Regions from separate parts of the Fodinibius sp. GM108 genome, predicted to be linked through region 2. Evidence: riboswitches for the same ligand, from Rfam matches in the RefSeq annotation. Region 2 holds a riboswitch; each other region holds the start of a gene.

Evidence for each region. Region 2 has a riboswitch for thiamine pyrophosphate ahead of ACT3ID_RS17965 (calcium/sodium antiporter). Riboswitches for the same ligand answer to the same signal wherever they lie in the genome.
Region 1: linked by a shared signal. The riboswitch ahead of ACT3ID_RS14315 (TonB-dependent receptor) and the one ahead of ACT3ID_RS17965 (calcium/sodium antiporter) in region 2 are both predicted to bind thiamine pyrophosphate.
Region 3: linked by a shared signal. The riboswitch ahead of ACT3ID_RS02570 (class I SAM-dependent methyltransferase) and the one ahead of ACT3ID_RS17965 (calcium/sodium antiporter) in region 2 are both predicted to bind thiamine pyrophosphate.

The regions. Positions count from the first base shown of each region.
Region 1 is NZ_JBYEIR010000007.1:219,169-221,441, reverse strand. It holds gene ACT3ID_RS14315 (TonB-dependent receptor) at 1-1,037, opposite strand, end outside; TPP riboswitch at 1,126-1,221, opposite strand; gene ACT3ID_RS14310 (M14 family metallopeptidase) at 1,664-2,273, opposite strand, start outside.
Region 2 is NZ_JBYEIR010000013.1:43,691-45,963, forward strand. It holds TPP riboswitch at 310-413, shown strand; gene ACT3ID_RS17965 (calcium/sodium antiporter) at 913-1,971, shown strand; gene ACT3ID_RS17970 (mechanosensitive ion channel domain-containing protein) at 1,968-2,273, opposite strand, start outside.
Region 3 is NZ_JBYEIR010000001.1:582,657-584,929, forward strand. It holds gene ACT3ID_RS02565 (ATP-binding protein) at 1-654, shown strand, start outside; TPP riboswitch at 721-811, shown strand; gene ACT3ID_RS02570 (class I SAM-dependent methyltransferase) at 887-1,612, shown strand; gene ACT3ID_RS02575 (AIR synthase family protein) at 1,625-2,273, shown strand, end outside.

The sequences.
Region 1 (2,273 bases), on a different contig from region 2:
CCAAAATCATCCTTATCGTTTTCATTCAGGTAATTTGTCCGTGGATCATCTTCAATATCACTCTCCGCAACGGCCTCGTATCCCAGACCATTCTTTGATCCCGCATCAAAAGCATTAATCTTGATCAGATCATTTTCTCCAAAGTATCCGCCGGAAAAGAAAAACGAACGGGCATTCGTATGTGTGTTATAGCGATAGCCATCCGAAAAAATACGACTGTAGCTTCCGTAGAAAGACCATTTGTCATTAATCATTCCAGATGACAAGCTCGTATTCATTCGATAAGTGTTAAACGAGCCAAGGCCAAGCTCAACCTGTCCGCCCTGTTCTCGATCTTCAATGTTAACTGACTCAAAATTAATCGACCCGGCATAGGATGCCACACCGTTACTGCTGGTGCCAACTCCACGCTGCACCTGTACGGACTCGAAACTATTACTGATATCCGTAAAGTTTGAGAAGAATACACCATGATCGATCATATCATTGAGCGGCACTCCATTCAATGTCATGTTAATCCGTTCTTGCGTGATTCCACGTAAACGCATGCTACCGTAATTGGCCAGCTTAGTTCCTGATTCTGAGTAGGAAAAAATCGCCGGTGTCAGATCTTCCAAATAGAAGGTGGGTTGCTCTCCATTATAAACCTGCTCCAGTTTGGCTCTGCTAACATTGCTTTGTGCCACAGGGTCGTCTTCTTCTGCGCGCACACCTTGTATAATTATCCCCTCTAGGTTCAATGTGGGATTTAAATACACCGTTAGACTTTCCGCAGGCTCAACTTCTTTTGTCTCAAAGCCCACATAGCTGATCGTCAATGTTTCAATATCTGACGGTATTTCCAGTGTAAAAGTACCGTCAGAACTGGTTACCGCTCCCTTTGTATCAGAAGCATAAACATTGGCATTAGCCAGCGGTTCTTCGGTTTCTGCATTATAGACAGTACCGGTAACTGTTTGTGTTTGAGCAATAAGTGTAGTACTCATCGCAAGTAGAAAGCACAGAAGTGATGTACTTCGTAATAGGTTATAAAACATAAGTTCCTCCGTCTTATTAGGTTCATAAGAGCGGGAGATGAACTTGCAAGAAATGCTGATCAATCCGGCAGCATGATATAACTTTCTAATAATACTGCCTTGGTTTCCCTACGCCAGTGTTATCCGGTTCAGGTTCTCAGGGTATGATCTCAGCCTGCTATTGCAAGCACCCCCAACCTTTGGGTGATTTTTGTTCGCCTTAAGATAAGGGAAGAAAAGTGAGCTTCAAAAAAGATTGCATAAATAGAACACAGATGAAACGAATAGTCAGAACAAAATCTACGATTCCCACCGACAGTTTTTTGGTTCATTTTTTGCTGACAAAAAATGAACAGAACTAAGAATTTGCAGCACGTAATAAATAGAATTAAACGGATCATTTATTGGCTCGAAGGAATAGTACAATCTTTATTTACTGTTTATCCAAAGGTGATCAATAAAAAAATTAAATGCTCTACACAGACACTCGAGTCATTTGAAACAAAATATATATACGTTCCGCACCAGAGGTACGGAACGAGATGAAACTTGACCACTAGTGAGCCTCGATCAATCCAATAACCATTAACAGATAAATAACACCCTGTGGAAATTCGCTAAATCCTCGCCTCATCCGCGTTTCATGCCTACTGTCCTACCATAAATACCGCATTGCCAAACAGCAATTTTCCATTATGCCAGAACGCCCGAAACAACGGATTATCGACCATGTATACCACCGATCCACTGCCAATATTCTGCACGCCAAAAGTAAGTGTATTTTCCAGCTGTTCCTTGGCTTTATATCCAACAAAACCGCTCATATGGGCATCTTCTTCTGCAACACCCACATTCCAGCCGTTGTTGAGATAGGCATAAGCGTCGGAGTTCAGCTTCAGGGAAAAATAATCCTGATCATAGCCGAACGCTAACGGATGAGTATTATCCATGGTGATCTTAAAAATGGACCCGGAGTTAAAATCCGAAATACTTTCGCGCTGACGCTCGCCATAAACTTCCAACTGCTCGTTTGAAGCTGTTCCTGCCTCAACCTCTTCCTTACCTTCTTCATCTTCATTTTTTGAGCGCAGGTCAAACCCCTCTTTCCCGGCTAAAAAACTATTTCCTCCCTGTACTGCAATTAATTTTCCGCCGTCCGAAACCCAATCGCGAAGCTTATCGCTGCTGATATCGCTGCCATAAAAATTTGACGGCAAAACCAGCACATCGTAATCATGCAAATCAATATCATCAAAA
Region 2 (2,273 bases):
CGGCTAAATGCTTCCACCAAATCACCATTAAGATTGCGCTAACCTTCCATGGAAAATCCGTATAACGTTCAGCACAAGAGGTACGGAACCAGAAATGAGTCTGTGAAACTTCGCACCACCCTTGGAACAACATTTCATTGGGAGGGCATTCTGCGAGGTGGTATGACGTCTGTTTATAATCTTAACACGTTACTGCCTGTAGAATATTTTCTACAAATTTTTCAGGATTTTTGCTGTTTTGAGTCAACTACTGGTCCCTTATAATTAGAGTAGAAGAAATGAGAAAACATTGATATTGTGAAATTAGGGGGCGAAGGTTGAGGGTGCCTGAATTTTTATAAATTGAGGCTGAGAATAAACCTCTTGTACCTGAACCGAGTAATGTCGGCGAAGGAAAACCATCGCCCCCACATTATTAAAATGCCCCGCATCAAAAAGTGCGGGGCTTTTTTTATATATTCCTCTCCAACCCTCAGGGAATTACAAAACCATCGAAATGTAGAATTGTGACTTCCTTGTCCGGGTCAGGTTTTATTCCTGATAGCTCTTCCCTTTCTATAGGATCAATTTCAGCTAATCCTCCAGGCAAAGTTACAAGATTCCCAGTCACTTCAACTTTGTAAGCATTGGCAAATCCCAGTGTGGATTGTTAAGCATCAATGGTTTAGAACCTTTCCAGATATCTTTACCATTGCACATCTTGCAAGATAATTACCGCTCGCAGCAGTATTCATAGAATAGAAAAGTTACGTATTGTGATAATCTTGATATTAGCTTTACTATTATTAATTAGTATGATGCAAATGGGATTAATGAAATAAATTTATTTCTCGAGAACCTACCATATTTTATATAGCTAATTAAATACATCATTTTAGAACTGGATTCTGACTCTTATCAACGTATAGAAACATGCTTTTACTTCTTGCCGGGCTGGCTTTTCTTATTATAGGTGCTGAACTTCTTGTACGCGGTGCTTCTCGTATTGCCGCCGGATTAGGAATTTCGCCCCTGATTATCGGACTCACGGTCGTTGCTTTAGGAACAAGCTCGCCCGAACTGGCAGTGAGTATCAAGTCCTCACTCTCGGGACAGCCGGCCATTGCACTGGGAAATATCGTTGGCAGTAATGTTTTTAATATTCTATTTATTCTGGGCATCTCGGCTTTAATAATTCCGCTTCGCGTATCGCAGCAACTGATTCGCCTCGACGTACCTTTGATGATTGGTCTTTCAGTGACTGTTTTCCTTTTTGCCATTAATCAGCATATCGGCCGTCTCGAAGGTTTCTTCCTGTTTCTCACGCTCATTGGCTATCTCACGATTCTATTCTTTCAGAGCCACACCGATTCCGAGATAGTAGAACCCGGAAAGTCCCACAAAGAATCAACCAGTTGGTTGCTAAACTCTATCTTTGTTGTTCTGGGATTAGCTCTACTTGTCTTCGGTTCTCGCTGGCTTGTCAACGGAGCGGTAACCCTGGCTCAATCCCTCGGCATCAGCGAACTGATCATCAGCCTTACTGTTATAGCGGCCGGAACGTCATTACCCGAGGTGGTAACCTCGATTATAGCAGCTATTCGCGGCGAGCGTGATATCGCCGTGGGCAATGTAGTTGGAAGCAATATCCTTAATATTTTGGCTGTCCTCGGATTTTCAAGCATTATCAGTCCGGCAGGAATCGAAGTATCGCAGGCACTATTTCATTTTGATATCCCGATCATGATCGCCGTCGCTCTGGCAGCACTGCCAATCTTCTTTACGGGCCTTTCCATCAGCCGGTGGGAAGGCGGATTGCTTTTCAGCTATTATATCGCATACACGGCCTATCTCATATTATCGGCCACCGAACACGATGCATTGGCAGAATTCAACCTTGTGATGCTTTATTTTGTGATTCCGATTACTGTTATCTCTCTTCTCTCAACCAGCATTAAACAGTGGCGCAAAAACAGAAATCATCATCTCTAATGATTTTGTATGTTATCGGAATTTGAAGACGGATTACCATTATCCGCCGAGGTAAAATTATTTTGAGTAAATACATCTGATAATATAGACTGCTCAATATAACTGCGCTGGTCTGACTTTACCGGAATTCGAACAACCAGATGAACTTCTCCGGCCGCAGGCACCTGGATTGTCACCCGCGGTTCAACAGAAGGCATATCCAAACCGCGCTCATAACTTATCCGCTCCATATGCTTTCGCACTTCCTTGAGATACGGCTGGCAATACTTATTGGCAGATTCCAACAGGGCTTCCTGCGCTTT
Region 3 (2,273 bases), on a different contig from region 2:
GGCATTCCGGAAGAGGAGTTGCCACATCTGTTCAACTTCTTTTCACAGGTTAACACCAAAAATAATGAAGGTGGAACTGGTTTAGGATTGGCTATTAGCAAAGAAATTGTAAATATGATGGGAGGAGAGATTGATGTAGAGAGCCAAATAAATAAAGGAACCACCTTCTCTTTCACTATTTATGCAGATGCGGTATTTACTGATGATGAGGAAATTGATGTAGGACAAGTTGAAGAGCCCGTCCAAGATGAAATTTCATTAGCTCAGAATAAGCGTGTTTTAATTGCTGAAGACGACAAGATAAATCAGCTGGTTGCATCTAGGGTGATAGAAAATATAGGTTTCACGGCCGATGTGGTTTCGGATGGCAAACAGGCAGTGGAAGCCTTTGTTGAGAACGATTACGCTTTTATCTTTTTAGATTTACAAATGCCGGTCATGAATGGATATGAGGCTGCCCAAGAAATAAGAAAGCTCGAAGATGAGAAAAAGAAGCTTAAAATTATTGCCATGACCGGTGATGCCCATCCGGATGTTAAAGAAAAATGCTTGCAAGCAGGAATGGATGACTATCTTTCTAAACCTGTTCAAAAGAAAGAACTACATGATATTGTGCGTAAATGGCTGAAAGGTCCCAAAGCCAGTGGTTGTTAATAATTATCATTTAACAACATTCCTCGTTACTTTTAGTTTACCAAATATTTAAAAATATATATTTTTAGAAATTGACAGGGGTGCCATATGGGCTGAGATCATACCCTTGAACCTGATCTGGATAATACCAGCGTAGGGAAAGCCAGTCTGCTCATTGCGAGTTATTTCCGGCTGACAACTCCCACCTGCTATTATCCGGATGAGTTATTTTTCAACCTTCAGAGATCATGTAATGAGTAATATCCAAAAGAAAAAGTTTGAACTGGCCACGAAAAAGCTGGAGCAGTGGCAGGATCGCGAGGAATGGTTTTTCAATCGCGAGCATACCGAGGTTTATGAGGATTACTATGAAGGACGTTATAAGCGGGCCGAAATATGGCAGAAAAAAGTACTGGCCAAACTCATAAAAAAAGATGAGCGGGTTGAGACTCTGCTCGAATATGGCTGCGGTACTACCCGCTTTACCCGCTGGTGGCAGGAGATAGGTATTGAAGCAACCGGTGCGGATATATCACCTTTTATGTTAGGTGAAGGGACAAAATTATTTGAAGGTGATCTTGTCTGGGCCGATTCACACCACATGCCGTTTAAGGATAATACATTTGATGCATTGGCTTTTATTGCCACCTTTGCCTATTACGAAGATCCCATTAAAGTAATTCGCGAAGCGGTACGTGTGGGAAAGTTTGGAATTATCTTTGGAATCATGAATCGCAATTCTACTAAGGTTGTCCGCCGGCGTGTGCAGGAAGTTTTTGGAGCAAATCCCTATTATGAGACGGCAAATTTCTATACTCCCCAAAAGCTAATTGATACTATTCATGAAGCTTTAGAAGGTCGGCTATATGAGATTGAGTGGACAGCGACTGGTTTGCCAAAATGGTTTCCCGTACAGCGTTGGGGACTACCAATTGGTGACTTTTTTGGACTTCATGTTAAGCTAACTGATGTTGATTAATATTATTAGGAAATGAGTGCATTTGAAGATCAAAGCGGAAAAATCAATAGCAATCTCTTTCGGGAAATTATTGAGCCGCAGAGCGGACGAAAACGGCCGGATGTTCTAAAAGGACCCAAATTTGGTGTCGATACTGCGGTAATAGATCTCGGTAACGGCAATGGACTTGCTACTTCCAGCGATCCGCTTTCGCTGATTCCCTCATTGGGACTAAAAGAATCGGCCTGGCTTTCGGTGCATCTGCTGGTTAATGATATGGCCACAACCGGGTTTGCACCCGAATATGCTCAGTTTGTGTTGAATATGTCGCCTGATTTTCCGCTCGAGAAATTCAAACGCTATTGGGGACATATCCACCGGATCTGTGACGAAATCGGTGTGGCAATTACAGGCGGGCACACGGCTCAGGTACCGGGACAAGGGTCTACGACGCCAGGGGGCGGAACAATGTTTTTACACGCACCGGTGGATGAAATTATTACCAGTGATGGGGCTGAGCCAGGAGATAAAATTGTAGTGACCAAAGAAAGCGCTCTTGTTTCTTCCTCGATTTTGGCGATGAGTTTTCCGGAAACGGTGAAGGAGAAATGTGGCGAAGATATTTACGAGAAGGGATGCGAAAATTTTTACCGCACTTCATCGCTGAAAGATGGACTTGCCG